One region of the Pantoea brenneri genome, then DNA from elsewhere that is predicted to be linked to it. Evidence: predicted binding sites of a transcription regulator. Region 1 holds the regulator's gene; each other region holds the start of a gene.
What was found. Region 1 encodes CRP, which controls carbon source genes, mostly activating them, when cyclic AMP is high. Its sites were predicted from a motif close to ATGTGANNNNNNTCACAT; they were not measured.

Region 1 (7,512 bases):
CCCGACACGGATCAATTTACGCCGTTAGCCGGCATGCGCAATGCGCATCTGCAAACGGTACTGCCACGCCTGCTACGGCGGCAGATCAAGCTCGATCCTCACTGGCAGCGTCTCGATCTGCCCGATGGCGATTTTGTCGATCTCGCCTGGAGTGAAGATCCGCATCTGGCACAGCACAAACCCCGGGTGGTGCTGTTTCACGGACTGGAAGGCAGTTTCCACAGCCCCTATATCCACGGGCTGATGGAAATTTGCCGCGCACGCGGCTGGCTGGCGGTGGTGATGCACTTCCGCGGATGCAGCGGCGAACCTAACCGGCTGAACCGTATCTATCATTCCGGTGAAACCGAAGATGCACGCTATTTTCTGCACTGGCTGCAAACCCGCTGGGGTCGGGTACCGACCGTGGCGGTGGGTTTTTCGCTCGGCGGTAACATGCTGGGCTGCCTGCTGGGTCAGCAGGGATCCGATGCGCCGGTTAACGCGGGCGTCATCGTCTCCGCGCCGCTGCTGCTGGAGCCGTGCAGCGTCAAACTGGAGCGCGGCTTCTCGCGCTTTTACCAATACTATTTACTGGCGCAGCTGAAGAAGAACGCCCGGCGCAAACTGCACGCCTGGCCGGAAACGTTGCCGGTGAATCTGACGCAGCTTAAAGCGCTACGCCGGCTACGCGACTTCGATGACGCGATCACCGCCCGCGCCCACGGTTTCAGCGATGCGGCTGACTATTATCAGCGCGCCAGCGCCCTGCCCTGGCTGAAACAGGTCGATAAGCCGCTGCTGATCATTCATGCCAAAGATGACCCGTTCATGAGTGATGAGGTGATCCCGCACAGCAGCCAATTATCTGCCACTATTACTTATCAACTGACGCCGCACGGCGGTCACGTTGGCTTTGTCGGCGGGACGTTGCGCCAGCCCGAAATGTGGCTTGAACAGCGCATACCCCAGTGGATTGCCCCTTTTCTGGATACCTAACGTTGTGATTATTCCCTGGCAACAGGTCTCACCTGAGACGCTTGAAAATCTGATTGAAACTTTCGTACTGCGTGAAGGCACCGACTACGGCGAGCAGGAACGCAGCCTGAGCGAAAAAGTGGCTGACGTGCGCCGTCAGCTGGAAACCGGCGAAGTGGTGCTGGTGTGGTCGGAACTGCATGAATCGGTCAATATTATGCCGCGCAAAGAATTTCGCGGCTGATGCAGCCGGCGGCAATTCATGTTAACAATGCGCATGGCCCGACTTCACAGGGAGCTTTTTTATGTCAGCACGCCATCCGATAATCGCCGTCACCGGTTCCAGCGGCGCGGGGACCACCACCACCAGTCTCGCGTTCCGTAAAATCTTTCAGCAGCTCGATCTGCACGCTGCCGAACTGGAAGGCGACAGTTTCCACCGTTTCACCCGGCCTGAAATGGATATGGCAATCCGCAAGGCGCGCGATTTGGGCCGTCATGTCAGCTATTTCGGTCCGGAAGCCAATGACTTTGGCCTGCTGGAGCAGAGCTTCAGGCAGTATGGGCTCAACGGCCAGGGCCAGTCGCGTAAATACCTGCACACCTATGACGAAGCGGTACCGTGGAATCAGGTGCCGGGCACCTTTACGCCGTGGCAGCCGCTGCCGCAAAACACCGATATTTTGTTTTACGAAGGACTGCACGGTGGCGTGGTGACCGCCCAGCATAACGTAGCGGAGCATGTCGACCTGCTGGTGGGCGTGGTGCCAATTGTTAACCTCGAGTGGATTCAGAAGCTGGTGCGTGACACCAGCGAACGCGGCCATTCGCGTGAAGCGGTAATGGATTCGGTGGTGCGCTCAATGGAGGATTACATCAACTTCATTACGCCGCAGTTCTCGCGCACCCATCTTAACTTCCAGCGAGTGCCGACGGTCGATACCTCAAATCCGTTTGCCGCCCGCGCTATTCCGTCATTGGATGAGAGCTTCGTGGTGATCCATTTCCAGGCGCTGGACGATATCGACTTCCCTTATCTGCTGGCGATGCTGCAGGGATCGTTCATCTCGCATATCAATACGCTGGTGGTACCGGGCGGAAAAATGGGGCTGGCGATGGAGCTGATCATGGGTCCGCTGGTGAAGCGGCTGGTGGAAGGCAAGCGGATAGAATAAGAGGCCAGCAAAAACCGCTCTGAGAGCAGATGTCTTTAACAAAGAGAGTAAAACTGGCTTTCCTGCGGCTAAAGACTTATCCCTGGGCAGGCTTCAGGGAGCATACACCTTTCGCAAAGACGCAAAACCGCTATCCCTGGCAGGCTCAGCACGGGCCATCCCTGGCCCGCGATGCTTTGCTACAGGCATATGCTCCCTTCGCTTCACGTTCGACAACCGCATCCGGTTTCAGGAAGGTCGCTACAGACAACCCCTGGGCAGAAAGAATCTGGCAGCAATAGATAAGTTCAACACGCTGGGAACCGGGTCAGAAGAGGAAAGCGTCCCGCCGCCCGGATAAAAACGCCGGGAGCGTTTTTGAACAACGCAAAGCGTTGGCCCGGCTACGGGCGCGCCTCAGGGATGAGGTGCGTAATCGCGCGGGCCGAGCGGCCAGGGATTGGCTTAAACGACTTTCCGATCTGACCCGGTTCCCTGCGCAGGCACAGTATCAAAACGGATTCCCTGCCCAGGCACAGACTTAAAGCAACCTGCATCAGATACTGGAAGTGAAGTTAGCAGGTCTGCAATGACCCTTGCGGCTACTACAGTTCGATCACTTCATAGCTGTGGGTGATGGTAACCCCTTTACCCAGCATGATGGCGACCGAGCAATATTTTTCAGCAGAAAGATCCACCGCGCGTGAGACCGCCTTATCCTGTAGCGCTTTGCCGCTCACGATAAAGTGCAGGTTGATGTGCGTAAAGATTCGCGGCGCCTCTTCACGACGTTCTGAGGTCAGTTTTACTTCACAATCAGCCACATCGTTGCGACCTTTTTGCAGAATTGAAACGACGTCGATGGCGCTGCATCCGCCCGCCGCCATCAGCACCATCTCCATTGGGCTGGGCGCTTTATCACCCGAATTGCCATCCATTAATACCTGATGTCCGGATGACGACTCACCGAGGAATGTCAGCCCTTCTACCCATTTCACTCTTGCCTGCATGATTTTCGCTCCAGAATATGCGGTTTTGCCGTCAGAGTACGCTTTCGCCTGGTAAACAGCAATCCAGAGAAATCCGCCGTTAGCTGAAGCGAGACAACAGAAGACAGTCGGCAAAAGCTGTGCTACAAACAGTGCTGAAAATATTTTTCGTCACCCGATGGCGAAGCCGGGAAGAATGATGCGCACTGCGCCGAATGCAGCCCGAATAATTTCCTGTAAGGGAAACGCTTGAAGCTTTCATCGCCTGACAGGGAAACTGCCCCCTGTATTTTGGGCACGATTACAACAGAGGATAATAGCGAATGGTTCTCGGCAAACCGCAAACAGACCCTACACTCGAATGGTTCCTGTCCCATTGCCATATTCACAAGTATCCATCCAAAAGTACGCTGATTCACCAAGGTGAAAAAGCTGAAACGCTTTACTACATCGTGAAAGGTTCCGTTGCGGTTCTGATCAAAGATGAAGAAGGCAAAGAGATGATTCTTTCTTACCTGAATCAGGGCGATTTCATTGGCGAGCTTGGCCTGTTCGAAGAAGGTCAGGAGCGCAGCGCCTGGGTACGTGCCAAAACCGCGTGCGAAGTGGCGGAGATTTCTTACAAGAAATTCCGTCAGCTGATCCAGGTTAACCCGGATATCCTGATGCGACTGTCGTCGCAGATGGCGCGTCGCCTGCAGGTTACGTCGGAAAAAGTGGGTAATCTCGCTTTCCTCGATGTGACCGGACGCATTGCTCAGACTCTGCTTAACCTGGCGAAGCAGCCAGACGCCATGACGCATCCCGACGGCATGCAAATTAAAATTACTCGTCAGGAAATTGGCCAAATCGTTGGTTGTTCACGTGAAACCGTGGGCCGTATTTTGAAGATGCTGGAAGATCAGAACCTGATCTCTGCACACGGCAAAACCATCGTCGTTTACGGCACCCGCTAATTCCTGTCACCCACGGCGTGATGGCAACATCGCGCCGTTATTGTTTGTGTTGGGCCGATGTGGCGTCGAATTATTTACCATCCTGAAGTCAATTACGCCTTGCGGCAAACCCTGGTGCTCTGTCTGCCAGTGGCGCTGGGCTGGCTGGCTGGCGACCTGCAAAAAGGTCTGCTGTTCTCGTTAGTTCCCGCCTGTTGCAATATCGCCGGTCTGGATACCCCGCATAAACGCTTCTTCAAACGCCTGATTGTCGGCGGCAGCCTGTTTGCGCTCGGCAGCTTTCTGATTCAGTGGCTGACGCAGCACGCCATTCCGCTGCCGCTGATTCTGTTCGCCTTGCCGTTGCTGCTGGGGGTCACCGGCGAAATCAGCCCGCTGCACGGCCGTCTGCTGCCCGGCACCCTGATCGCCGCCATCTTCACGCTGAGCCTGATTGGCCGTATGCCGATCTATGTGCCGCCGCTGCTCTATATCGGCGGCACGCTATGGTATGGGCTGTTTAACTGGTTCTGGTTCTGGCTGTGGAAAGAGCAGCCGATGCGTGAAAGCCTGAGCCTGATCTACCGTGAGCTGGCCAACTATTGCGACGCCAAATATACCCTGCTGACTCAGCTGACCGATCCGGAAAAGGCCCTGCCGCCGCTGCTGGCGCGTCAGCAAAAAGTGGTCGATATGATCACCACCTGTTACCAGCAGATGCACATGCTTTCCGCCAGCCGGGATCACAGCCATAAGCGGCTGACCCGCGCCTTTCAGGTGGCGCTGGACCTGCAGGAGCACATCTCGGTCAGCCTGCATCAGCCGGAAGAGGTGCAGAAACTGGTGGAGCAGAGCTATGCCGAAGCGGTGATCCGCTGGAACGCCCAGACTATTTCGGCCCGCTTACGGGTGCTGGCGGATAACATTCTCTATCACCAGTTGCCGGATCGTTTTGGCATGGAGAAGCAGCTCAGCGCGCTGGAAAAAATCGCCCGCCAGCATCCTGACAATCCGGTGGGAAATTTCTGTCTCTACCACTTCAATCGGATTGCGCGGGTGCTGCGCACCCAAAAACCGCTCTATCAACGTGACCTGATGGCCGATCGTCAGCGCCGTCTGCCGCTTCTGCCGGCGCTGCGCAGCTATCTGTCCTGGCGTTCGTCGGCACTGCGCACTGCCGGGCGCTTTGCGGTGATGCTGATGCTGGGCAGCGCACTGGCGCTGTTTTTCAACATCCCTAAACCGTACTGGATTCTGATGACCATTATGTTCGTCAGCCAGAACGGCTACAGCGCCACCCGCGTTCGCATCCAGCACCGGGCACTGGGCACCTTTGCCGGCCTGGTGATTGCGGCTGCCACCTTACGCCTGGCGGTGCCGGAGTCGCTGGTGCTGCTGATCATGCTGGTGATCACCTTTATCAGCTACCGGTTTACCCGCCAGTTTTACGGCTGGTCGATGATCGGCTTTACGGTGACGGCGGTTTACTCGCTGCAGTTGCTGTCGCTGAATGGGGCGCAGTTCCTGCTGCCGCGCCTGATGGATACGCTGATGGGTTGCCTGATCGCCTTTGGCGGAATGTTGTGGCTGTGGCCGCAGTGGCAGAGTGGCTTATTGCGGCAAAACGCCCATGACGCGCTGGAAACCTATCAGGATGCGCTACGGCTGCTGCTGGGGGCGGAACAGTCACCGGAGAAACTGGCGTATCAGCGGGTACGGGTCAATCAGGCTCACAATGCGCTGTTTAACTCCCTGAACCAGGCGATGCAGGAACCGGCTTTTAACGCTCAGTACCTCAAGGATATGCGTCTGTGGGTCACCCACAGCCAGTTTATTGTTGAGCACATCAATGCAATGACGATTCTGGCGCGTGAACACACCATGCTGACCGCCACGTTAGCTGAGCGTTATCTGCAGTCCTGCGAAATTGCGCTGCAACGTTGTCAGCAGCGACTGGAATATGATGGTGCCAGTTCGCAGGTTAACCTGCTGGATGAGCTGGAAAACATTAATGAAGGGCCGGTCACGGTGGTGGAACAGCATGTACGCCGCATTCTGGATCATCTGAGCGTGATGCACACCATTTCATCTCTGGCGTGGAGCCAGCGACCGCAACATGGCCGCTGGCTGAGCAGACGGTTACGCAAAAACTAAATCAGCCGGTAATCACCTTGCCGACGGCGGTGGCGAAGCGGCGCATACCCTCTTCGATGTCGGCGGGTTCGATGATCAGCGAAGGTGCAAAACGCATCACGTCCGTGCCGGCCACCAGCACCATTACCCCTTCAGCGGCTGCCGCATTGAGGATATCGCGCGCCTTGCCGGCATGCTGAGGCTTCAGCGCCGCGCCAATCAGCAGGCCTTTGCCGCGAATATCACTGAACAGATCGTACTTCGCATCAATCGCCTGCAGCGCGCTGACAAACTGCTGACGCCGGACGCCAACGCCTTCCAGCACTGCCGGGGTATTGATGATATCCAGCGCGGTCTCGGCAATGGCGCAGGCCAGCGGATTGCCGCCGTAGGTGGTGCCGTGCACGCCAGGGGCCATGGTGGAGGCGATCTCATGGGTAGTCAGCATGGCGCTGACCGGGAAACCGCCACCCAGCGCTTTGGCCGAGGTCAGAATATCGGGCTGCACGCCATAGTGCTCATAAGCAAACAGCTTGCCGCTGCGTCCCATACCGCTCTGCACTTCATCCAGCACCAGCAGTGCCTGGTATTGATCGCACAGTTCACGCAGCCCGTGCATAAACTCTTCGGTTGCGGGCACCACGCCGCCCTCACCCTGAATCGGTTCGACCACGATAGCGCAGGTGTGATCGTCGATAACCGCCTTAACCGCGGCCAGATCGTTGAACGGCACGTGGACGATATCGGCAGGTTTAGGGCCAAAGCCATCGGAATATTTTGGCTGTCCGCCGACCGTCACGGTAAACAGCGTCCGGCCGTGGAAAGCATTGTGGAAGGCGATGATCTTACTTTTGAACGGGCTGTGACGTTTGCAGGCGTAATAGCGTGCCAGCTTGAACGCCGCCTCATTCGCTTCTGCACCGGAGTTGGCGAAAAACACCCGCTCGGCAAAGGTGGCATTGATTAACTTGCTGGCGAGACGCAGTGCCGGTTCGTTGGTGAAGACGTTACTGGTATGCCACAGCGTTTCGCCCTGGCTTTTCAGCGTTTCCACCAGCCCAGGATGGCAATGGCCGAGCGCAGTCACGGCGATGCCGCCCGAAAAGTCGATATATTCTTTGCCCTGCTGATCCCAGACGCGGCTGCCCTTGCCTTTGACCGGCACGAACTGCGCTGGTGCATAAACAGGCAAAATAACGTTATCGAACGTTTCCCGTGTGACCGCAATTTTTTCGGCTGCCATTAGTGACCCCATTTGAATGATTGTTGTACTGCTGTGAAATAATAATCACAAAATATGCATAAAAAATCACTCAAAGGCAAACTATTGCGACAGGAAATTGC
Region 2 (7,512 bases), on a different contig from region 1:
GAATGGGTTAACCGTCACGATGACCCGCGCACCTCACTGAAAGGCACGCTGAAAGGGCCTAATATCAATAACGCCACCAACTGGTTTGGCGTGAATACCCCGCTGCGCGATGCGCCGTTCAATATCGATTACGATTTGCACTGGCGTGCGGCACCGTGGCAGCCGTCAGCCGAAACCCTGAGCGGCACCCTGAAAACCCACTTTGGCAAAGGCCAGATTGCGGATGTGAACACCGGTACCGCCGGACAAATCCTGCGTCTGTTCAGCTTCGACGCGCTGCTGCGCAAACTGCGCTTCGATTTCAGTGACACCTTTAACGATGGCTTCTATTTTGATTCGATTAACGGTACCGCCTGGATCGAAAATGGCGTGATGCGCACCGATAACCTGCAGGTTGATGGACTGGAAGCGGACATCGCCATGCAGGGCAATATGGACCTGGTTAAGCGTCGGATCGATATGGAAGCCGTCATCACCCCGGAAATTTCTGCCTCGGTCGGTGTCGCGGCGGCGTTCGTGGTTAATCCGGTGATTGGCGCGGCGGTGTTCGCCGCCAGTAAAGTTCTGGGACCGGTATGGAACCGGATATCGCTGCTGCGTTATCACATCAGTGGCCCGCTGGATAAACCGGAAATCAATGAAGTACTGCGTAAACCGCGTGAAACTGACAACAAGTGAATTTGACGCGGTACCGGAATTACCGCAGGCTATGATTATCCGAGCACATAATGAGTGAGAAACGATGACTCTGAACCTGGTAAGTGAGCAGTTACTAACTGCTAACGGCATTAATCAGCAGGACCTTTTTTCCCTGTTAGGGCAGCTTTCAGAACGTCGTCTGGATTATGCCGATCTCTATTTTCAGTCCAGTTTCCACGAATCCTGGGTGCTGGAAGACAAAATCATTAAAGATGGCTCTTACCATATTGACCAGGGCGTCGGCGTGCGCGCCGTCAGCGGTGAGAAAACCGGCTTTGCCTACGCCGATCAGATCACGCTGAATGCGCTGCGTCTGTCATCGGAAGCGGCGCGCAGCATTGTTCGCGAACAGGGCAACGGTAAGGCGCATACCCTTTCCGCGGTGATGAACCGCTCGCTCTATTCCACCGTTGATCCGCTCAGCAGTCTGACGCGTGAAGATAAAATTGCCCTGCTGCACCGTGTCGATCAGGTGGCCCGCGCTGCCGACCCGCGGGTGCAGGAGGTCAACGCCAGCCTGAGCGGTGTGTACGAGCAGGTGCTGGTCGCCGCGACGGATGGCACGCTGGCAGCCGATGTTCGTCCGCTGGTACGTCTCTCGATCAGTGTGCAGGTTGAAGATCAGGGTAAACGTGAACGCGGCTCAAGCGGCGGCGGTGCACGTACCGGTTATGAATTTTTCCTCGCCGATGAAAATGGCGATGTGCGGGCTGATGCCTGGGCGCGTGAAGCGGTGCGGATGGCGCTGGTTAACCTCTCTGCTGTGGCGGCACCTGCCGGTACCTTGCCGGTGGTGCTGGGCGCAGGCTGGCCGGGTGTCCTGCTGCATGAAGCCGTCGGACACGGACTGGAAGGCGACTTCAACCGTCGTGGCACCTCGGTATTCAGCGGCAAGATGGGCCAGCTGGTGGCGTCAGAACTCTGTACCGTGGTTGATGACGGTACCATTGAAGGACTGCGCGGTTCACTGGCGGTCGATGATGAAGGCGTTCCGGGTCAGTACAACATGCTGATTGAGAACGGCGTACTCAAAGGCTACATGCAGGATAAACTCAATGCGCGCCTGATGGGCGTCAGTCCTACCGGTAACGGTCGTCGTGAATCTTACGCCCACCTGCCGATGCCGCGCATGACCAACACCTACATGCTGGCCGGTAAGTCGACGCCGCAGGAGATCATCGAAAGCGTTGAATATGGTCTGTATGCGCCCAACTTTGGTGGCGGCCAGGTGGACATCACCTCAGGCAAGTTTGTCTTCTCAACCTCAGAAGCGTATCTGATTGAAAAGGGCAAAATCACCAAACCGGTGAAAGGGGCGACGCTGATTGGTTCCGGCATTGAAGCGATGCAGCAAATCTCAATGGTGGGTAATGATCTGGCGCTGGATAAAGGCGTTGGCGTTTGCGGCAAGGAAGGCCAGAGCGTGCCGGTTGGCGTCGGTCAGCCCACTCTGAAGCTGGATAAACTGACGATTGGCGGCACCGCCTGATAGTCTGTTAACAACCCGCCGGCAGGCGGGTTGTTAGCTTTTACGCTGCTGTTGATACTGTTCCGCCACCTGCTGGAAATAGCCGGTCAGATAGTCGATACAGACCTGCACCTTAAGCGGCAACTTATCCTTTTCGGTATAGAGCGCATAGACCGGACGGGGCTCGGATTGATACTGCGGAAACAGAATATCGATCTCACCGGCGTTGATCTCATCAATAACCCACATCATCGGCACATAAGCGATGCCGTTACCCGCCTTCAGCCAGCGAATCAGGGTCAGGGAATCATTGGTGACAAACCGTCCCTGCGGCGCCAGTCGCGTCACCAGACCTTCAGGCGCAATCAGCTCAAAGTTATTATCGGGACGTACGCTGTATTCCAGCCAGGCAAAATTATCGATATCCCCCGGTTTTTCCGGCGTGCCGTGCTGCGCCAGATAACTCTTAGCTGCGCACACCACCATCGGCATTGCCCCAAGGCGCCGCGAAAACAGGCTGGAATCTTTTAACGCTCCGACCCGAATCACCAGATCCAGTCCATCGGCGATCAGGTCCGGGGCCGGAATGCCGGTGACCAGATTAACGCTCAGTCCCGGATACTCACGCAGCATATCGCTGGTCATGCCGGCCAGCACGTTCTGCGCCATGGTCGAGGAGCTGCCAATACGCAGCACGCCAATCGGCGTGTTGTTAAAGGCATAAAGCTGCTCGTGCACCTGAGTGGCTTCGGCCAGCATGCGACGACAGCCCTGATAATAAATTTTACCCGCTTCGGTCAGGCCGATGCTGCGGGTACTGCGATTAAGCAGTTTAACCTGCAGCTCATCTTCCAGTTTTGCCACTATCTGGCTGATAGAAGAGACGCTCAGATGAAGCTGGCGCGCGGCAGCGGTAAATGAACCCAGTTCAACCACTTTGGCGAAAATGGACATGCCCTTCAGTCGTTCCATTATTTACTCTGGCTTAAAAGTGATTTAGATCACATTCTGTAGAAAACTTATAGTCAGGCGCGTTACTATAAGCGCGCCGGGGTATCTCCCGGTGATTCTTCATTGCCTGATGCCCTTCGATGATACGCTATTATTAAGCCAGCTGGGGTTCGGATAGAGCAGCCAGTGGGTTTTCCTGCGGCATCTGACGAGGCAAAGGAGTCTTCCGGCAAGGTCGAACTAAGGATTTCTGATGAGTGTGCTTCCGGTATTTGTCATGTTTGGGCTCTCTTTTCCGCCCGTTTTCATCGAATTAATTATCTCGCTAATGCTGTTCTGGTTAGTGAAACGCGTGCTGACGCCGAGCGGTATTTATGATCTTGTCTGGCATCCGGCACTTTTTAATACAGCACTTTACTGCTGTGTGTTTTACCTTGTATCCCGTTTATTTGTCTGAGGTTTAAGTGAAAGCACTCATAAGAAAAATCGCGCGTTACGCGATTACGATCCTGCTGGTCATCATTGCTGTGGTGATTATTTTCCGTGCCTGGGTGTTTTATACCGAATCACCCTGGACCCGTGACGCAAAATTCGCTGCCGATGTCGTCGCCATCTCACCCGATGTCACCGGTCTGATTACCGACGTCCCGGTTCACGACAACCAGCTGGTGAAGAAGGGCGATACCCTGTTTGTGGTCGATCGGCCGCGCTACCAGAAAGCGCTGGATCAGGCACAGGCTGATGTCGAATATTACCAGGCGCTGGTCAGCGAGAAACGCCGTGAAGCGGGACGTCGTAACCAGCTGGGCACCTCGGCCATGTCACGCGAAGCGATCGACCAGGCTAACAACGATCTGCAAACCAGCGAACATCAGCTGGCGAAATCGGTGGCGACCCGCGATCTGGCGAAGATCGATCTGGAACGCACCACCGTGAAAGCGCCGTCCGATGGCTGGGTGACGAACCTGAATGTCTACGAAGGGGAGTTCATCACCCGCGGCTCGGTGGCGGTGGCGCTGGTTCAGCAGCACTCCTTCTACGTGCTGGCCTACCTGGAAGAGACCAAACTGCACGGCGTTGAACGCGGCTTCCGCGCTGAAGTGACGCCGCTTGGCAGTAATGTAGTGCTGCGCGGTACGGTAGACAGCGTGGCTGCCGGCGTCACCAACAGCAGCAGCTCGGTCGACAGCAAAGGCATGGCAACCATCGATTCTAATCTGGAGTGGGTCCGTCTGGCGCAGCGTGTGCCGGTACGTATTCGTCTTGATCAACAGCCAGGCAACCGCTTCCCGGCAGGCACGACGGCAACGGTGGTCATCACCGGTCAGGCCGATCGCCAGCCGGAGCAGGTTTCGCCAATGACCCGACTGTTCAATCGCCTGCGTGAGTTTGGTTAAGAGGGCGATATGATCGAGTTTTTGCGTTTCCCGGTGAAGCTGACCTTCGCGCTGCTTGCAGCGCTGATGATTGGCTTTCACCTTAATCTTGAAACGCCCCGCTGGGCGGTGATGACCGCGGGCATTGTGGCCGGCGGTACCGCCTTCGCAGCCGGTGGTGATCCCTATTCAGGCGCACTGCGTTATCGCGGCATTCTGCGTATTATCGGGACCTTCATCGGCTGTATCGCCGCGCTGACCATCATGATTGCCACGGTGCGCGCGCCGGTGGTGATGCTGCTGCTCTGCTGCATCTGGGCCGGGCTTTGCGTCTGGCTCTCTTCGCTGATCAAAGTTGAAAACTCCTACGCGCTGGGGCTGGCGGGCTACACCGCGCTGATTATCGTGGTCACCGCCGACGCCAGCGGTGGCCTGACGCTGGCACCGCAGTACGCGGTAGAGCGTTGCAGTGAGATCGTGCTCGGGATTCTGTGCGCCATTCTGGCGGATATGATCTTCTCGCCGCGCTCGATTAAAAAAGTGATCGACGCTGAAGTGGATTCCCTGCTGGTGGCGCATTATCAGCTGCTGCAACTGTGCGTGGCGCACGGCGATAAAGAGGAAGTCGATAAAGCCTGGAGCGCGCTGGTACGGCGTACCACGGCGTTAAACAGCATGCGCAGCCAGCTGATGATGGAATCTTCGCGCTGGCAGAACAGCAACCGTCGCTTACAGATGCTCAACACCCTCTCTCTGACCCTGATTACTCAGGCGGCAGAAACCTTTCTGATCCAGAACTCACGACCTGACTACATTCCACCGCAGTACCGTTTGCTGATTGAAAAAGAGGCCACAACGGCTGACGAGGTTCATAAGCGGATGAAAGTAATGCGGCGGGTGATTGGCGCCAGCGGCAAAACCACGCCGGTTACGCTGGTGAGCTGGGTCGGTGCGGCGACAGAATACCTGTTGCTGCGTAACGGCATTAAAAGTAACAGCCGTATCACCCCGCTGGAGGAGGAAATCCTGCAGCGCGAGGTGCTGATTCAGGCGCGATCGGCTGAGACCCATCATGCGATGATCAACGGCATCCGCACCTTTGTGGCTACCGCGCTGGGATCGCTGTTCTGGTTATACACCGGCTGGACTTCCGGCAGCGGCTGCATGGTGATGCTGGCAGTGATTACCGCGCTGGCGATGCGCATGCCGAATCCGCTGATGATGGCGAAAGATTTCCTCTACGGCATGACGGTGGCGGTGCCGCTCGGTGCACTCTACTTCATCTATGTGCTGCCCAATACTCAGCAGAGCGCGCTGCTGCTCTGTATCGCTATCGGCCTGCTGGGCTTTGTTGGCGGGATCTTCATTCAGCGACGGCAGCTTGGCACCCTGGGTGCGTTAATCGGTACCATCAACGTGCTGGTGCTGGATAATCCGATGAAGTTCGAATTTAACGTCTTCCTCGATAATGTGCTCGGCCAGGTGATTGGCTGCTTCGTGGCAATGATGGTGATCCTGCTGATCCGCGATAAATCTAAAGCGCGTACCGGCCGCAAACTGCTTAACCGCTTTATGTATGCTGCGGTGTCGGCGATGACCACCAATCAGGCGCGCCGCCGTGAAAACCATCTGCCGGCGCTCTATCAGCAACTGTTTCTGCTGCTGAATCTGTTCCCCGGCGATATCGACAAATACCGTATCGCGCTGACGCTGATTATTGGACATCAGCGGTTACGCAATGCGGAAATACCGGTGAATGATGATTTGTCAGCCTACCACCGGCAACTGCGCTACACCGCCGATCGGGTGATCTCCGCCAGCAGTGACGACAAGCGCCGCCACTATTTCGAGCGTCTGCTGCAGGAGCTGGAGGTATATCAGGAAAAACTGGTGCATTACGACGCGCCGATTAGCGTCACCGAACCGGTAAAACGGCTGGCGACCATGCTGAACAAGTATCAGAACACCCTCATCCAAATCTGAAACCGGCCGCTGCCCGCCGCAGCGGCCTGCTCAATGCCATCCCGTCACAAAACCTGTCGCTTTTGCCAACTATACTCTTCGGACGGAAGGATAAAATGACAGGAGCGAATCAATGACATCACTGCAATCAAGCGAACTATTCCAGACTGGCTATTTAGCCGATGGTCAATGGCATCGCACCTCCACCACTTTTGACGTCACCAATCCCGCCACCGGCGAGGTGATCGCGCAGGTCGCTAAAGCGGGCAAAGCAGAAACCGAACAGGCGATTGCTGCCGCCGAACGGGCATTCCCCGGCTGGCGTGCCCGGACGGCCAAAGCGCGCGCTGAGATCCTTTATCGCTGGTATCAGCTGATGATTGAGAACAAACGCTGGCTGGGCCAGCTGATGACTGCCGAGCAGGGCAAGCCGCTGAAAGAGGCGGAAGGCGAAGTCGAGTATGCCGCCAGCTTTATCCAGTGGTTTGCTGAACAGGCAAAACGCGCCAACGGGGAAATTATCCCACCAGCCAAACCGGGTTCCCGTATCCTGGCAACGCGTGAACCGATTGGCGTCGTCGCCGCTATCACGCCGTGGAATTTCCCGATGGCGATGCTGACCCGCAAGCTGGGTCCGGCGCTGGCAGCGGGTTGTACCGGCATCATCAAACCGGCGAATAATACGCCGCTCTCGGCCTTCGCACTGCTGGCGCTGGCGAAACAGGCGGGCGTGCCGGATGGGGTGCTCAACGCGGTGGCAGGTGATACGCATGCTATCAGCGACGCCATCATGGCCAGTAAAGCCGTGCGTAAAATCTCGTTCACTGGTTCGACAGCGGTCGGCAAGCTACTGATGCGCAATGCCGCAGAAACCATGAAAAAGGTTTCAATGGAGCTGGGGGGCAACGCGCCTTATATCGTGTTCGAGGATGCGGACATTGATGCGGCGGTGCAGGGCGCCATCGCTAACAAATTCCGAAATGCTGGCCAGGTCTGCGTCAGCGTTAACCGCTTCTACATTCATAACGCCATCTATGACCGTTTTACCCGCCAGCT
Region 3 (7,512 bases), on a different contig from region 1:
CGCGCATCGGTAAATGGCGGCTTTTTATTATTAATTTCATAATAGAAAGTGCAAAGCAGCGGACTGACTTTGACCTGCTCGCCCAACTCCTGACGCAGTTTGCCGAACATTTCTGGCGGGATTGCGCTGTTGGTAATGTCCGTACCGCCGCTGCGATAGCGATTAATATCGCTGTTTTCCGAGGCGATCGGCAGGAAAGTGCCCTGCTCAATCACCGTATGGCTGTTATCCCAGTAGTGTGGATTGCGCTGCAGTACGATTTTTTCATTGACCACCCAGTCGCTCAGCGTATACGCGCCGTTGCCCACATAGTGACCCGGCCGGGTCCAGGCCTCGCCCCACTGCTTGATCGCCGGGGCATAGACCGGCTTCATCGCGGTATGCGCCAGCATGGCGACCAGATAAGGCACCGGTTCACTCAGGGTAATTTGCAGATGATGGGCATCCAGCGCCTTCACACCGAGCTGATCGGGTGACATTTTACCGGCCAGAATGGCATCAATGTTGGCGAAATGCGCCGCCTGCAGATAGCTGGAATAAGGAGAAGCCGTCGTGGGATCGGCCAGTCGACGCCAGCTATAGACGAAATCATCGGCGGTTACCGGTTCGCCGTTGCTCCATTTTGCGTCATTCCGCAGGGTAAAGGTCCACTGAGTCCCTTGCTGGTTTTGCCAGCTCTCCGCCACGCCAGGCACCACCCTGCCGCTGTTATCGGTGTTAACCAGCCCATCAAGCAGATTAAGAATAATATTCGATTCTGGCACGCCTTCGACTTTATGTGGGTCGAGCGACGCCACCTCTGAGCCGTTATTAATAACAATTTGCTGCTGCGGCGCCAGCGTCGTCCCGGCTGGCACCGTGGCACCATAGGCCGGTGAAAAAGCGATTAACAGACATAACGCAATTTTACACCGTTGTTGCTGCAAGTTTTTCATCCCAGTCATGCGAAAGCGCCAACCTTTTATTAAGTATCCCGATAGGCTTAAGCAAAAAGCGTTCTCACTTTGGGCTGTCGGAGAAAAAATTTTACGTTGCGCCAAAAATTATCAGAAGCAGCGGAAGGGTGCCAAAGCAAAATAGCTAAAATGTTAACTAATTCTCTTTTATCATGAGAAGTCAGGCAGCGGAAGTGTTAATTTTTGTCCTGAAAATATCTTATCGATATGAAAAATAGAGATTTTAGATAAAAACAGACTTTCTGCAGCTCTGCCGAAGGGATAAAAACGCTTTTTTGGCAATTATACCGGGGATACGCCATCAGACGCGATGAATGCGCGCCGGCTGGGAGCAGAGGCGCGATTTGTCAGGCTAAGCGAGAATTAGAAAGCAGATTATCATGTGAAAATTGTGACATTGCTGCGGCCAACAAGCGGCAAATTCCGGCCAGCAGTAATGAAAGTGATAATCTGCTGAATCTATTAAGCGGGATGAATAATTGCATGTTTATGGTGCAGGTTTTTCGGGCTTTGCACCATAATGATTCACGACTTCGCTTCGACCCCTGAATTAAGTGGGGAATTTAATTGAGTAAACCGGGGAAAATAGATTTCATTCCGGTCACCACGAACTCAATGCCCAGCGCCATCAGCAACAGCCCCATAATACGGGTGATCACGTTAATACCGGTCTGGCCTAACACCCGCACCATTAAAGGTGCAGCCCGAAACAACAGCCAGCAGCAGAAGGCAAAAAGCGCAATCGCCAGGCTGAATCCCAGCAGATTGACCCAGCTGTGATAGCGCGTGCTCCAGACAATGGTCGAACTGATGGCACCGGGTCCGGCCATCAGCGGCAGTGCCAGCGGTACCACCCCGACACTTTCACGAATCGCGGTCTCTGATTTTTCCTGTTTGTTCTGCTTATCTTCGCCCAGCTTACCGCTGATCATCGACATGGCGATGGTCACTACCAGAATTCCCCCGGCAATGCGGAAGGAGTCGATAGAGATACCGAAAATATGCAGAATCGCATCACCGAGAAACAGTGAGGTCCACAGAATGATGGCGACCGCGAGGTTGGCCGTCAGGTTGGTTTTATTACGCTCAGCAGCCCCCTGATAGCGGGTCATGCTGATAAACACCGGAATAATGCCTACCGGATTGACCAGCGCAAAAAGCCCGACAAAAAATTTTATATAACCTGATAAATCTAACAGCGCAGGGTTCACGACAGACTCCGTACCACAGGGGAGGAAAACGCGCCTAATGTAAGGGAAAAAGCGCCCTGACGCCAGATGCGCGGACAGCTATTTATTCTGCCGATCAGCGCCCGATTTAGCGCATTTCGCCAGACATTAAAATGCAGCTGGTTTTAGCCGCTATGAGCCTGGCCTTAAGAGGCGTAAGCGGTTTCGACAAGCGGGTGCCGAAAAGTGCGGCTGAAAGGAGTCAGCTTGCGTTCAAATTGATCTGTATCAAAATTGCCCTACCTCAAACCAGGTAATCTTTTCGCAACGGAAGTATTAGCAGCATCAGGGTACATAACGCTGATGCCAGAACAGACTAGTTTAGTAAACATTTGAAAATCCGGGCGTTCTGGCCCAATCCAACGCGCCAGCCAGGCGGGACTATACTCAGGACGCAGGATTGTTTACTAAAAAAGTTTAACTTCCTTCAGGAGAACACCATGGCCGTTACTAATGTCGCTGAACTTAATGCACTGGTCGAACGTGTAAAAAAAGCCCAGCGTGAATACGCCAACTTTTCCCAACAACAGGTTGACGCTATTTTCCGTGCTGCCGCGCTTGCCGCCGCAGATGCCCGAATTCCTCTCGCTAAGATGGCCGTTGCTGAATCCGGCATGGGCATCGTCGAAGATAAAGTGATCAAAAATCATTTTGCTTCTGAATATATCTACAACGCTTACAAAGATGAAAAGACCTGCGGTGTGCTGGCAACCGACGACACCTTCGGTACTATCACTATCGCTGAACCGATTGGCCTGATTTGCGGCATCGTGCCGACCACCAACCCAACCTCTACCGCCATCTTCAAAGCTCTGATCAGTCTTAAAACCCGTAACGGAATTATCTTCTCTCCACACCCACGTGCTAAAGACGCCACCAACAAAGCGGCAGATATCGTGCTGCAGGCAGCGATTGCAGCCGGTGCGCCGAAAGATATTATCGGCTGGATTGACGCGCCTTCGGTTGAGCTGTCTAACCAGTTAATGCATCACCCTGACATCAACCTGATTCTGGCAACCGGCGGACCAGGCATGGTGAAAGCCGCTTACAGCTCAGGTAAACCTGCTATCGGTGTGGGTGCCGGTAATACGCCGGTAGTGATTGATGAAACGGCTGACGTTAAACGCGCCGTAGCGTCTATCCTGATGTCAAAAACCTTCGATAACGGCGTGATTTGTGCCTCTGAGCAGTCAGTGATTGTGGTGGATTCTGCTTATGACGCAGTGCGCGAACGCTTTGCCAGCCATGGCGGTTATATGCTGCAGGGCGCTGAGCTGAACGCGGTACAGAATATCATTCTGAAAAATGGTGGCCTGAATGCGGCGATTGTTGGTCAGCCAGCGTTTAAAATTGCTGAGATGGCGGGCATCACCGTTCCTCCGAGCACCAAAATTCTGATTGGTGAAGTGCAGCTGGTGGATGAGTCTGAGCCGTTCGCTCACGAAAAACTCTCCCCGACTCTCGCGATGTATCGGGCAAAAGATTTCCAGGATGCCGTCGATAAAGCGGAAAAACTGGTGGCGATGGGCGGTATCGGACACACCTCCTGCCTGTATACCGACCAGGATAACCAGACCGAGCGCGTTCACTACTTCGGCGACAAAATGAAAACCGCGCGTATTCTGATCAATACCCCGGCTTCACAGGGCGGTATCGGTGACCTCTACAACTTTAAACTGGCGCCTTCTCTGACGCTGGGTTGTGGTTCATGGGGGGGTAACTCCATCTCTGAAAACGTTGGCCCGAAACACCTGATCAATACCAAAACTGTCGCCAAGCGAGCTGAAAATATGTTGTGGCATAAACTTCCTAAATCCATCTACTTCCGTCGCGGTTCTCTGCCAATTGCACTGGAAGAAGTGGCTTCGGATGGCGCCAAACGTGCGTTCATCGTCACTGACCGCTTCCTGTTTAACAACGGTTATGCTGACCAGGTGACCCGCGTGCTGAAAGCACACGGCGTTGAAACAGAGGTGTTCTTTGAAGTTGAAGCTGACCCTACGCTGAGCATCGTGCGTAAAGGCGCTGAGCAGATGAACAGCTTCAAACCTGACGTGATTATCGCCCTCGGCGGTGGTTCACCGATGGATGCCGCGAAAATCATGTGGGTGATGTACGAACATCCTGAAACCCATTTTGAAGAGCTGGCGTTACGCTTTATGGATATCCGTAAACGTATCTACAAATTCCCGAAAATGGGCGTCAAAGCTCGCATGGTGGCAATCACCACCACTTCCGGTACCGGTTCAGAAGTGACGCCGTTTGCGGTGGTTACTGACGATGCCACCGGCCAGAAATACCCACTGGCAGACTATGCGTTAACCCCGGATATGGCGATTGTCGATGCTAACCTGGTGATGGATATGCCGCGCTCCCTGTGCGCCTTTGGCGGCCTGGATGCGGTGACCCATGCGCTGGAAGCTTATGTGTCAGTGCTGGCTAACGAATACTCTGACGGTCAGGCGCTGCAGGCACTTAAACTGCTGAAAGAGAACCTGCCAGCCAGCTACGCGGAAGGTGCGAAAAATCCGGTGGCGCGTGAACGCGTGCACAATGCGGCAACCATCGCCGGTATCGCCTTTGCCAACGCCTTCCTTGGGGTTTGTCACTCAATGGCGCACAAACTGGGTTCGGAATTCCATATCCCACACGGCCTGGCTAACTCACTGTTAATCGCCAACGTCATTCGTTATAACGCGAACGACAACCCGACTAAACAGACCGCGTTCAGCCAGTATGACCGTCCACAGGCACGTCGTCGCTACGCAGAAGTCGCAGACCACTTAGGCCTGACGGCGCCGGGCGACCGCACCGCGCAGAAAATTGAAAAACTGCTGGCGTGGCTGGAAGAGATTAAAACTCAACTGGGTATCCCAACCTCTATCCGCGAAGCGGGTGTGGCAGAAGCTGACTTCCTGGCGAAAGTCGATAAGCTGGCAGATGATGCATTTGATGACCAGTGTACCGGCGCTAACCCACGTTATCCGCTGATTGCTGAGCTGAAACAAATCATGCTGGACACCTACTATGGCCGCGAATTTGTTGAACCCTTCTCCAGCGTCGCTGAAGCCGTGGCTGAACAACCGGTAAAAGGTGTTAAGGTCGAGAAGAAAGCGAAAAACGTCTAATCGGCTGACAAACAAAAAACCCGCCTCGGCGGGTTTTTTTATTTCTGTTACAGCACTGTCAGTTCAGCGGCGTTTGCGCGCCGTAAATCGCCTGCAGCGATCCCTGCTCTATTGCCTGCTTGTAATGCTTGCGGCACACGGAGATATAGCGTTCATTGCCACCGATCACCACCTGCTCACCTTCACTGAACGGTTTTCCCTCGCTGTCGAGACGCAGCACCATACTGGCTTTGCGGCCACAGTGGCAGATGGTCTTCAGCTCTACCAGCTTGTCAGCCCACGCCAGCAGATACTGACTGCCGGTAAACAGCTCACCACGGAAGTCGGTTCTCAGGCCATAGCAAAGCACCGGGATATCAAGATTGTCCACCACGTCTGACAGGGCCTTCACCTGCTCACGGGTCAGGAACTGACTCTCATCGACCAGCACGCAGTGAATCGGCTGAGCCGCGTGCTCTGCGGCGATATCGCGGTAAAGCGCAGTCTCAGCGTTATACAGTAAGGCGGGCGAAGAGAGGCCAATACGCGAGCTGACGGTGCCTGCGCCAAAGCGATCGTCAATTTCAGCGGTGTAGACCAGGGTTCGCATTCCCCGTTCCTGGTAGTTATAGGAGGACTGCAGTAAGGCGGTGGATTTACCCGCATTCATCGCAGAGTAGTAAAAATAGAGTTGGGCCATAGCAGCGGGTTCTTCATCAGGACTTAACGGAATGGCGCGCATATTAGCACAAAGCGCTGCTAAAACTGAGCGGGTAGCCGCGGAATAATGATCGCCATGGGCCGCTCTGGGTGAGCTAAAATTCAGGCCGATCCTTTGCCTGCCTGAGCGGGTAGCCGGGATATTACCCCCAACAACATCCTGCCTTTTTCACTGCTGTAATTAATGTATTAAATTTACGTCTTTTAAAGCTGACATAAAAATAGCCCTTAAACGGCGAAAAAGTAAATCTTTCTGAAGAATGATTTTTACTCTCTTTTATTTTGCCGTCGCGCTTTAATATTAATTTGTGTTGAAGTTATTTATTACCACCTCTACTATTGTCGGGCAAAACAACTTTTTTATTATTCAGAGACCAGGACAATGAGCGAAGCACTAAAAGTTCTTAATAATATCCGTACGCTGCGTGCTCAGGCCAGAGAGTATCCGATTGACTCGCTGGAAGAGATGCTGGAAAAACTTGAAGTGGTGGTAAAAGAACGCCGCGAAGAGGAGTCACTGACCCAGGCAGAGAATGCCGAGCGTGCACGTAAACTGGAACAGTATCGTGAAATGCTGCTGGCGGACGGCATCGATCCGAATGAATTGCTGAGCTCCCTGTCAGACACCAAAGTCGCCGGGAAAGGTAACCGTTCAGTTCGTCCGGCAAAATATAAGTATGTCGATGAAAAAGGCGAAACCAGAACCTGGACTGGTCAGGGTCGCACACCGGCAGTGATTAAAAAAGCACTGGAAGAGCAAGGTAAGCAGTTAGACGACTTTCTACTCTGATAACGGGTCGGGTTTCGCTACTGAATACTGATTGCCCTTAGAGATAACAAAAAAAAGGAAGCCTGCGCTTCCTTTTTTATTTTATTAATCAGACCTGATAGAAGTCCCGATACCAGTCAACAAAGCGCTTAACGCCCTCTTCCACACTGGTTTGCGGTTTAAAACCGATCGCCTTAAACAGGGCTTCGGTGTCAGCGCTGGTTTCCAGCACGTCACCCGGTTGCATTGGCATCAGATTCTTAACCGCCGTAATACCCAGTGCTTTCTCGATGGCTTCGATATAGTTGATCAGCGTGACCGGCTGACTGTTACCAATATTATAAATCCGATAAGGCGCAGAACTGGTGGCTGGCGATCCCGCCTCTACCGTCCAGTTTTCATCCGCCTGCGGAATAACATCCTGCAAACGAACAATCGCTTCCGCAATGTCATCAATATAGGTGAAGTCGCGTTTCATCTGGCCCTGGTTATAAACATCAATCGCTTCACCTGCAATCATCGCACGGGTGAATTTGAATAATGCCATATCCGGCCGGCCCCACGGACCATAAACGGTAAAGAACCGCAGTCCGGTGGTCGGCAGCTGGTAAAGATGCGAGTAAGTATGTGACATTAACTCGTTAGCTTTCTTGGTCGCCGCATATAACGAAACCGGATGGTCAACGCTATCTTCGGTGGAGAAAGGCATTTTACGATTCAGGCCATAAACC
Region 4 (7,512 bases), on a different contig from region 1:
GTGCGCATTATTATTGCACTGGGTGTGGCGGGGCTGATTGTTACCCAGGGTACTGACCTGTCGGCCGGTCGTCAGGTCGGTCTGGCAGCGGTGGTCGCGGCCACGCTGCTGCAGGCGATGGACAACGCTAACAAGGTGTTCCCGACGCTGGATACGGTGCCAATTCCACTGGTGATCCTCACCGTCTGCATCATCGGCGGCGTGATTGGTCTGGTGAACGGCGTGATCATTGCTTACCTCAAGGTGACGCCATTTATCACCACTCTGGGCACCATGATCATCGTCTACGGCATCAACTCGCTCTATTACGATTTCGTTGGCGCATCACCGATTGCCGGTTTTGATACCGGTTTCTCGAAATTCGCTCAGGGCTTTTTACGCTTCGGTGACTTCAAGCTCTCTTTCATCACCTTCTACGCGGTGATTGCGATTGTGTTTGTCTGGGTGCTGTGGAACAAAACCCGCTTCGGTAAAAACATTTTTGCTATCGGTGGTAACCCGGAAGCGGCGAAAGTGTCCGGCGTTAACGTGCCACTGAACCTGATCATGATCTATGCGCTGTCTGGTGTGTTCTACGCCTTCGGCGGGATGCTGGAAGCGGGTCGTATCGGCTCGGCAACCAACAACCTCGGCTTTATGTATGAGCTGGATGCGATTGCTGCCTGTGTGGTCGGCGGCGTCTCCTTCGCCGGCGGTGTCGGTAGCGTGGCGGGCGTGGTGACCGGTGTACTGATCTTCACCGTAATCAACTACGGCCTGACCTATATCGGCGTCAACCCTTACTGGCAGTACATCATCAAAGGCGGCATCATCATCTTCGCCGTGGCGCTCGACTCGCTGAAATACTCGCGCAAAAAATAATGCGCAGGCGATGACGTCAGAAAAAACAAAGCGACCTTCGGGTCGCTTTTTTTATGGGAAAAAGTGCTGGCGTTGTTGCGTCTTTGCACAAGGCGTATGCTGCCTGAAGCCTGCTCAGCGGTGAGACCGGGACTGCTCAGGGAACAAGGGCAAATCAGAAATTAGTTCAGGTCTGTCAGCCGTCTGAAGCGACTTTCTGAGCGCCTGAAACTGCTCCCTGAGCCAGGCACGTGACTACCAGACCACAGCATTGGAGTAACAAGTGTCAGCACAGCATAAACAAGCCCGCAGTGCGTGAGCTATTTACGCAGCTTCTGCTCCAGCTCCAGCAGCTGTTCCGGCGTGACCGCCGGATAACTTTGTGCATCCTCCGGCACTTCACGCACCGCCGGAATCGGCACCAGCGGCCCAAGGAAGCGTGGCTCTCGCTTCAGCAGGAACAGGTCAGCCAGCGCGCCCAGCCGCGCACCGACCTCACGGAAACGCACGCTGAGCATGTTTTTCGGCGAAGGCACGGCATAGCACTGCGCCTGAATGCCGAGCTGCAAGGCAATAAACAGCGCCCGCTCACAGTGGAAGCGTTGGGTGATGATAATGAAGTCGTTGGTATCGAACACTTTGCGGGTGCGAACAATCGAATCCAGCGTCCGGAAACCGGCATAGTCCAGCACAATATCCGCCGGATCGACGCCTGCCTTGATTAAATCGCGACGCATGGTCATCGGTTCGTTGTAGCTTTGCAGCGCATTGTCACCGCTCAGCAGCAGGTAGTTCACTTTGCCGCTGTTATAGGCGTTGAGCGCGCCCTGCATCCGATAAAGGTAATACTGATTGATCACCCCGGTACGATAATATTTAGCGGTGCCCAGCACCACACCCACCTGGCGGTGCGGCAGCGAAGAGACATTCTCGTAGATAAAGGGCGCAGTTTTCCAACTGATCCAGCGATCAAGGCCAAGCGCCGTCGCCACCATCAGCAGGATGATGAAAAGCAGTCCAATGAAAACGCGTTTCAGCATGCGCCTGGAGACTCGATGTCAGAAATTTGAGATGGCACAAGGCTACTTGAGCCGCCGCAGCGAAGCAAGTTAGTGCCGGTTGGCTGGTCTCTTTTTGAGCATTGCCGGACCAGAATCGGTCCGGCAGCGCACAATTAGATCGAGGTACGACGATAATGACGGTATTGCGGCAGCCAGAAGTTGTTGGCAATCGCCTGCGACAGCACATCTTCGGAGGTGACGACGGCGACACCCGCCAGCTGCGCCGCTTTGCCGACTTCCATGGCGATGATTTTCGACACGCCCTGGATATCTTTGATTTCCGGCAGTACCGGACCTTCACCATCATTCACCAGCGGCGAGCAGTCGGCCAGCGCCCGGCTGGCGGTCATCAGCATGGTGTCGGTGACGCGGCTGGCACCTGACGCGATAACACCCAGACCAATTCCCGGAAAGATGTAGGAGTTGTTGCACTGGGCGATCGGGTAGGTTTTACCGTTCCAGCTGACCGGCGAGAACGGACTGCCGGTAGCCACCAGCGCTGCACCGTCGGTCCAGGCAATGATATCGGCTGGCGTGGCTTCAACGCGTGACGTCGGGTTCGACAGCGGCATCACAATCGGGCGTTTGCAGTGTTTGTGCATCTCGCGGATGATCTCTTCGGTGAACAGCCCTGGCTGACCCGATACCCCAATCAGAATATCCGGATGGGCGTTGCGCACCACGTCGAGCAGCGAAATCGCGTCACTGGTGACATCCCAGTGCTGAAGGTTTTCGCTCTTCTGCACCAGTCTGCTCTGGAAGTCGAGCAGGTTAGGCAGCTTGTCGGTCAGCAGACCAAAGCGATCCACCATCATCACCCGGCTGCGCGCTTCTTCATCGCTCAGGCCTTCCGATTTCATCTGGGCAATAATCTGTTCGGCGATGCCACAGCCGGCGGAACCGGCACCGAGGAATACCACCTTCTGTTCGCACAGGCGGCTACCGGCTGCGCGGCTGGCGGCGATCAGCGTACCCACGGTAACCGCGGCGGTACCCTGAATGTCGTCGTTAAAGCAGCAGACTTCATCGCGGTAGCGGTTTAGCAACGGCATGGCGTTCTTCTGGGCGAAGTCTTCGAACTGCAACAGCACTTTCGGCCAGCGACGTTTAACCGCCTGAATAAAGTCATTAACGAAAGCGTCGTACTCTTCGCCGGTAATACGCGGATGACGCCAGCCCATGTAGAGCGGATCGTTCAGCAGCTGCTGATTATTGGTACCGACATCCAGCACCACCGGCAGGGTATAAGCCGGACTGATACCGCCACAGGCGGTGTAGAGCGACAGCTTACCGATCGGGATGCCCATGCCGCCGATGCCCTGGTCACCCAGACCCAGGATGCGCTCGCCATCGGTGACGACAATGACCTTCACGTTCTGTTTGGTGGCGTTCTGCAGCATATCTTCGATGCGGTCGCGGTTCGGGTAAGAGATAAACACCCCGCGTGCCCGGCGATAGATTTCAGAGAAGTGTTCACAGGCGGCGCCGACGGTTGGGGTGTAAATGATCGGCATCATCTCTTCGAGATGGTTGTCCAGCAGGCGATAAAACAGCGTTTCGTTGGTGTCCTGGATGTTACGCAGGTAGACGTGCTTATCGTTATTGTTTTTGAAGTCCTGGAACTGACGCCAGGCACGCTGCGCCTGTTCTTCAATCGACTCTACCGCTTCCGGCAGCAGACCATTGAGATTAAATTCGTTACGTTCTTCGATGCTAAAGGCACTGCCTTTGTTGAGGAGGGGGAATTCCAGCAAAATCGGGCCAGCGTAAGGGATGTAGAGCGGACGTTTACTTTCGTAGTCGAGTTCCATGCAGTGATGCTCCGGTTGCAGTGTTGTCTGGCGTCACGCCGGAAAGGTAGCGCCAGTTTACTTACCCGTTATAGCTCAGGCTGCAGGAGCAGTGCAGCGGCAGGTCTCCGCTGCGAATCATTCACGTACTTGCTGCCATCCTGCAACCCGAATTATTCAGAGTAATTTGTCATGACGTGAATTCTGGCGCCAGATCCTATGAAATTTCCCGCAGAAGTACAGCATTTGTTCATAAAAGGTCACAAAACTGTGGCCTTTCTGACAGTGGGTTATCCTTTGTGCAATCTCACCGACAGCAGCTCACTGCAACCAACAGTCTGTAAGGTTGCCTGCGTGGCGGCAAACTGGCTGAGCGTGGCATTTTCTACTTCTGCCAGCACCGCTCTTTTTATCTGACCACTGTGCCCGCCCTGCATATTCAGTAGCACCAGCGCGGCCTGAAGCGGCGGAAAGCTGGGGTTAAACGCGGCATTCTCAGCATAGCGACCGGTCACAATGGTGCCGGACTCGGTTTCCAGCGCTACGCCGCTGTGTGACTGGCTGTACGGCGCGTGGCTGGCATTGGCGGCGGCCACGGCGGCCTGCACCAGCGCATCTCCCTCAGCGCTGTAACCGTGGTCGACCGCATCCATCAGCAGGGTTGTGATGTCGAGATCGCGCGGGCCAAAGGAGTCTGGCAGATAATCGGCCAGGGTACTGATGGCGCGCTGCGGCAGCGAAATACGAATCCCGGTACCGCTGTTGAGTTCATTCATAAACTGACGGCAATGGCCGCACGGGGTGTAGTTAACCGTGATGGTTTCCAGCCGGCGTTCGCCGCGCAGCCAGGCGTGGGTAATCGCGCTCTGCTCAGCGTGCACCGTCTGTTGCAGTGGGGTGCCGACAAATTCCATGTTGGCGCCGAAGTACCAGTTACCACTGGTGCCGCGGGCGATCGCCCCGACGTTAAAGTGCGACACCGTGGCCACCGCACAGGCTGCTGCCAGCGGCAGCAGCGCCAGCGCCAGCGCATCGGCGTCCATCTGAGTCTGTTGCTGCAGCGATGCGATCTGGTCGGCGCGCAGCACTGCCTGAAAGTCAGGCGCGTCCAGCAGCGGAGCCAGCGCGGTTTGCAGAGTTGACGGCAACGCCTCGAAGGCGGAGAGGAAACGTGAATGCATGAGAGCCTCATTAAATTCAGCAGGACGATATGCCAGTCACCGGTTTATATGTGATCCCCGTCGCTCTGACAATGCAACCTGTGTTGCATGTTTCAACTTTGCGAGATCTATCGCAAAGTTTTAGCCAAACCAGTGCAGCAGTAGCGGAAAAATAAACGGTGCCAGCAAAGAAGTAATGATGCCGCAAATCACCAGCGCCAGTGAACTGAACGCCCCTTCCTGATAATCGACTTCAGCCGCCCGGGCGGTTCCGAGGGCATGGGAGGCGTTACCGATGGCCAGACCGCGCGCCGCTTTCGATTTGACGCCCAGCAGGTTCAGCAGCATATGCCCAAACACCGCCCCCAGCACGCCGGCGATCAGTACACAGATGGCGCTGATCGCCGGGATGCCGTGCAGCGATCCGGAGACCGCCATTGCGATGGGCGTGGTGACTGATTTGGGAATAATGGTGGCGGCAATTTCCGGCGTGGCGCCCAGCCATAGGGCGATAGCGGTGCCCGATATCATGGCGGTCAGGCTCCCGATAAAGCAGACCCCAATGATCGACTTCCAGCGGGCGCGAATCTGATGCATCTGCTCGTACAGCGGCAGCGCCAGGGCGACCACCGCCGGTTGCAGCAGCTGGTTAAGAATCTGACTGCCGGCAAAGTAGCGCGAGTAGGGCAACTGCAGCAGCAGCAGGATCGGGATGATAATCGCCATCGCCACCAGCAGTGGATTGAGCAGCGAGATTTTCAGGGTCAGCGCCAGCTTGCGCGCCAGAAAGAACGCCGCCAGGGTCAGCGGCAGAGACCACCAGATATCACTCATCGTTTGGCTCCCGGAGCGGACGACGGCTGTGCAACTGGTGGGCGCTGACGCCGACCACCGCCAGCACCACAAAGGTACTGACGACGCAGGAGATGACGATCGGACCAAACTGGGCGCTGAGAATATCGGTATGGCTCATGACGCCGACGCTAATTGGCACAAACAGCAGCGCCATATAGCGGATGATCAGATGGCAGCCCGGTTTCACCCAGTTGACCGGCAGGATTTGCGACGCCAGCAGGGCAAACAGAATCAGCATCCCGAGAATACTGCCAGGAATAGTGATCGGCAGCAGCGAGGCGATGCCGTTGCCACTGTATAAGCAGAGATAAATGATGATAAAGGCACGAAGGTAGCGCCCGCAGACAGACAGCACGGTGAGCATGACAGGCTCCTGTTTTCACTGTTGTTCATCATACGCATTAACCGCTTAGCGTGCTAGCGATCACATAAAAGCCCGACAGACCGATGCCCGGATCAGCAGGTTTAGCGGGATATCAGCAAAGCAGGGGGAAGCGGCGCGGGGGAAAACGTGACGGCTGAAATCGCAGAGATAAAGCAGAATCTCCCCTTACACCGGCAACCTGGCGTAAGGGGAGTGAAGCGTGAGGGATTATTTAACCGGCATGCCCGGTACCGCACCGCTGTCTACCGACAGTACAAACAGATCTTTACCGCCCGGTCCCGCCGACAGCACCATCCCTTCGGAGATGCCAAAGCGCATTTTACGCGGCGCCAGGTTAGCAACGATGATGGTCATCTTGCCGACCAGCACGGACGGATCGGGATAGGCCGCACGAATGCCGGAGAAGATCTGACGCTTCTCGCCACCCAGGTCGAGTTGCAGACGCAACAGCTTGTCTGAGCCATCGACCAGCTCCGCCTGCTCAATCAGCGCTACCCGCATATCGACTTTGGCGAAATCGTCGATGGTGATGGTGTCACCAACCGGCGCATCCGCCAGCGGACCGCTAACCGCCGGGGCGCTGGCCGCTGCGGCATCCTCTTTCGACGCCTCAATCAGGCCTTCGACCTTCGCCATTTCAATCCGGCTGTAGAGCGCTTTAAACGGCGCAACCTGATGATCCAGCAGCGGCTGTGGAATCGCATCCCAGCTCAGTTCGCAGTTAAGGAAGCCTTCTGCGCGCGCGCTCAGCGACGGCAGCACCGGCTTCAGCCAGGTCATCAGCACGCGGAACAGGTTAATCCCCATTGAGCAGATTGCCTGCAGATCGGCGTCACGGCCTTCCTGCTTCGCGACTACCCACGGTGCCTGCTCATCAACGTAGCGGTTTGCCAGGTCGGCCAGCGCCATAATTTCACGGATTGCGCGGCTGTATTCGCGGCTCGCCCAGGCTTCACCGATCTTCTCTGACGCATCAACAAAGGTCTGATAGAGCGCCGGATCGGCCAGTTCAGCCGCCAGCTTGCCGTCAAAGCGTTTGGTGATAAAGCCGGCGTTACGTGATGCCAGGTTAACCACTTTATTGACGATGTCAGCGTTGACGCGCTGAACGAAATCTTCCAGGTTCAGGTCGATGTCGTCGATGCGCGAAGAGAGTTTTGCCGCGTAATAGTAACGCAGGCTGTCAGCGTCCAGATGCTGCAGCCAGGTGCTGGCTTTAATAAAGGTGCCGCGTGATTTCGACATCTTGGCACCATTGACCGTCACATAACCGTGGACAAACAGGTTGTTCGGTTTGCGGAAGTCGCTGCCTTCCAGCATCGCCGGCCAGAACAGGCTGTGGAAGTAGACGATATCTTTACCGATAAAGTGATACAGCTCGGTGGTGGAATCTTTACGCCAGAATTCGTCGAAGTCGATAT

Region 2: a site for CRP is predicted at 3,157-3,174, ahead of aaeR (HTH-type transcriptional activator AaeR). Genes of this name have one in related genera too.
Region 3: a site for CRP is predicted at 2,402-2,419, ahead of adhE (bifunctional acetaldehyde-CoA/alcohol dehydrogenase). Genes of this name have one in related genera too.
Region 4: a site for CRP is predicted at 4,921-4,938, ahead of cdd (cytidine deaminase). Genes of this name have one in related genera too.

The regions. Positions count from the first base shown of each region.
Region 1 is NZ_JBCGBG010000005.1:17,867-25,378, forward strand. Features, by position in the region: gene AABB92_RS17490 (hydrolase) at 1-978, shown strand, start outside; gene AABB92_RS17495 (YheU family protein) at 983-1,201, shown strand; gene AABB92_RS17500 (phosphoribulokinase) at 1,263-2,132, shown strand; gene AABB92_RS17505 (OsmC family protein) at 2,717-3,121, opposite strand; gene crp (cAMP-activated global transcriptional regulator CRP) at 3,424-4,056, shown strand; gene AABB92_RS17515 (YccS/YhfK family putative transporter) at 4,114-6,189, shown strand; gene argD (bifunctional acetylornithine/succinyldiaminopimelate transaminase) at 6,191-7,411, opposite strand; gene AABB92_RS17525 (aminodeoxychorismate/anthranilate synthase component II) at 7,493-7,512, opposite strand, start outside.
Region 2 is NZ_JBCGBG010000004.1:24,049-31,560, forward strand. Features, by position in the region: gene yhdP (AsmA2 domain-containing protein YhdP) at 1-678, shown strand, start outside; gene tldD (metalloprotease TldD) at 743-2,188, shown strand; gene aaeR (HTH-type transcriptional activator AaeR) at 2,222-3,139, opposite strand; gene aaeX (p-hydroxybenzoic acid efflux pump operon protein AaeX) at 3,372-3,575, shown strand; gene aaeA (p-hydroxybenzoic acid efflux pump subunit AaeA) at 3,583-4,515, shown strand; gene aaeB (p-hydroxybenzoic acid efflux pump subunit AaeB) at 4,525-6,477, shown strand; gene AABB92_RS16225 (NAD-dependent succinate-semialdehyde dehydrogenase) at 6,590-7,512, shown strand, end outside.
Region 3 is NZ_JBCGBG010000001.1:937,546-945,057, reverse strand. Features, by position in the region: gene AABB92_RS04305 (ABC transporter substrate-binding protein) at 1-935, opposite strand, end outside; gene AABB92_RS04300 (YchE family NAAT transporter) at 1,520-2,167, opposite strand; gene adhE (bifunctional acetaldehyde-CoA/alcohol dehydrogenase) at 2,626-5,313, shown strand; gene tdk (thymidine kinase) at 5,372-5,992, opposite strand; gene hns (histone-like nucleoid-structuring protein H-NS) at 6,395-6,802, shown strand; gene AABB92_RS04280 (NAD-dependent epimerase) at 6,891-7,512, opposite strand, start outside.
Region 4 is NZ_JBCGBG010000001.1:453,101-460,612, forward strand. Features, by position in the region: gene mglC (galactose/methyl galactoside ABC transporter permease MglC) at 1-861, shown strand, start outside; gene sanA (outer membrane permeability protein SanA) at 1,161-1,880, opposite strand; gene AABB92_RS02035 (NAD-dependent malic enzyme) at 2,015-3,712, opposite strand; gene cdd (cytidine deaminase) at 3,982-4,872, opposite strand; gene AABB92_RS02045 (CidB/LrgB family autolysis modulator) at 4,993-5,685, opposite strand; gene AABB92_RS02050 (CidA/LrgA family protein) at 5,678-6,070, opposite strand; gene metG (methionine--tRNA ligase) at 6,299-7,512, opposite strand, start outside.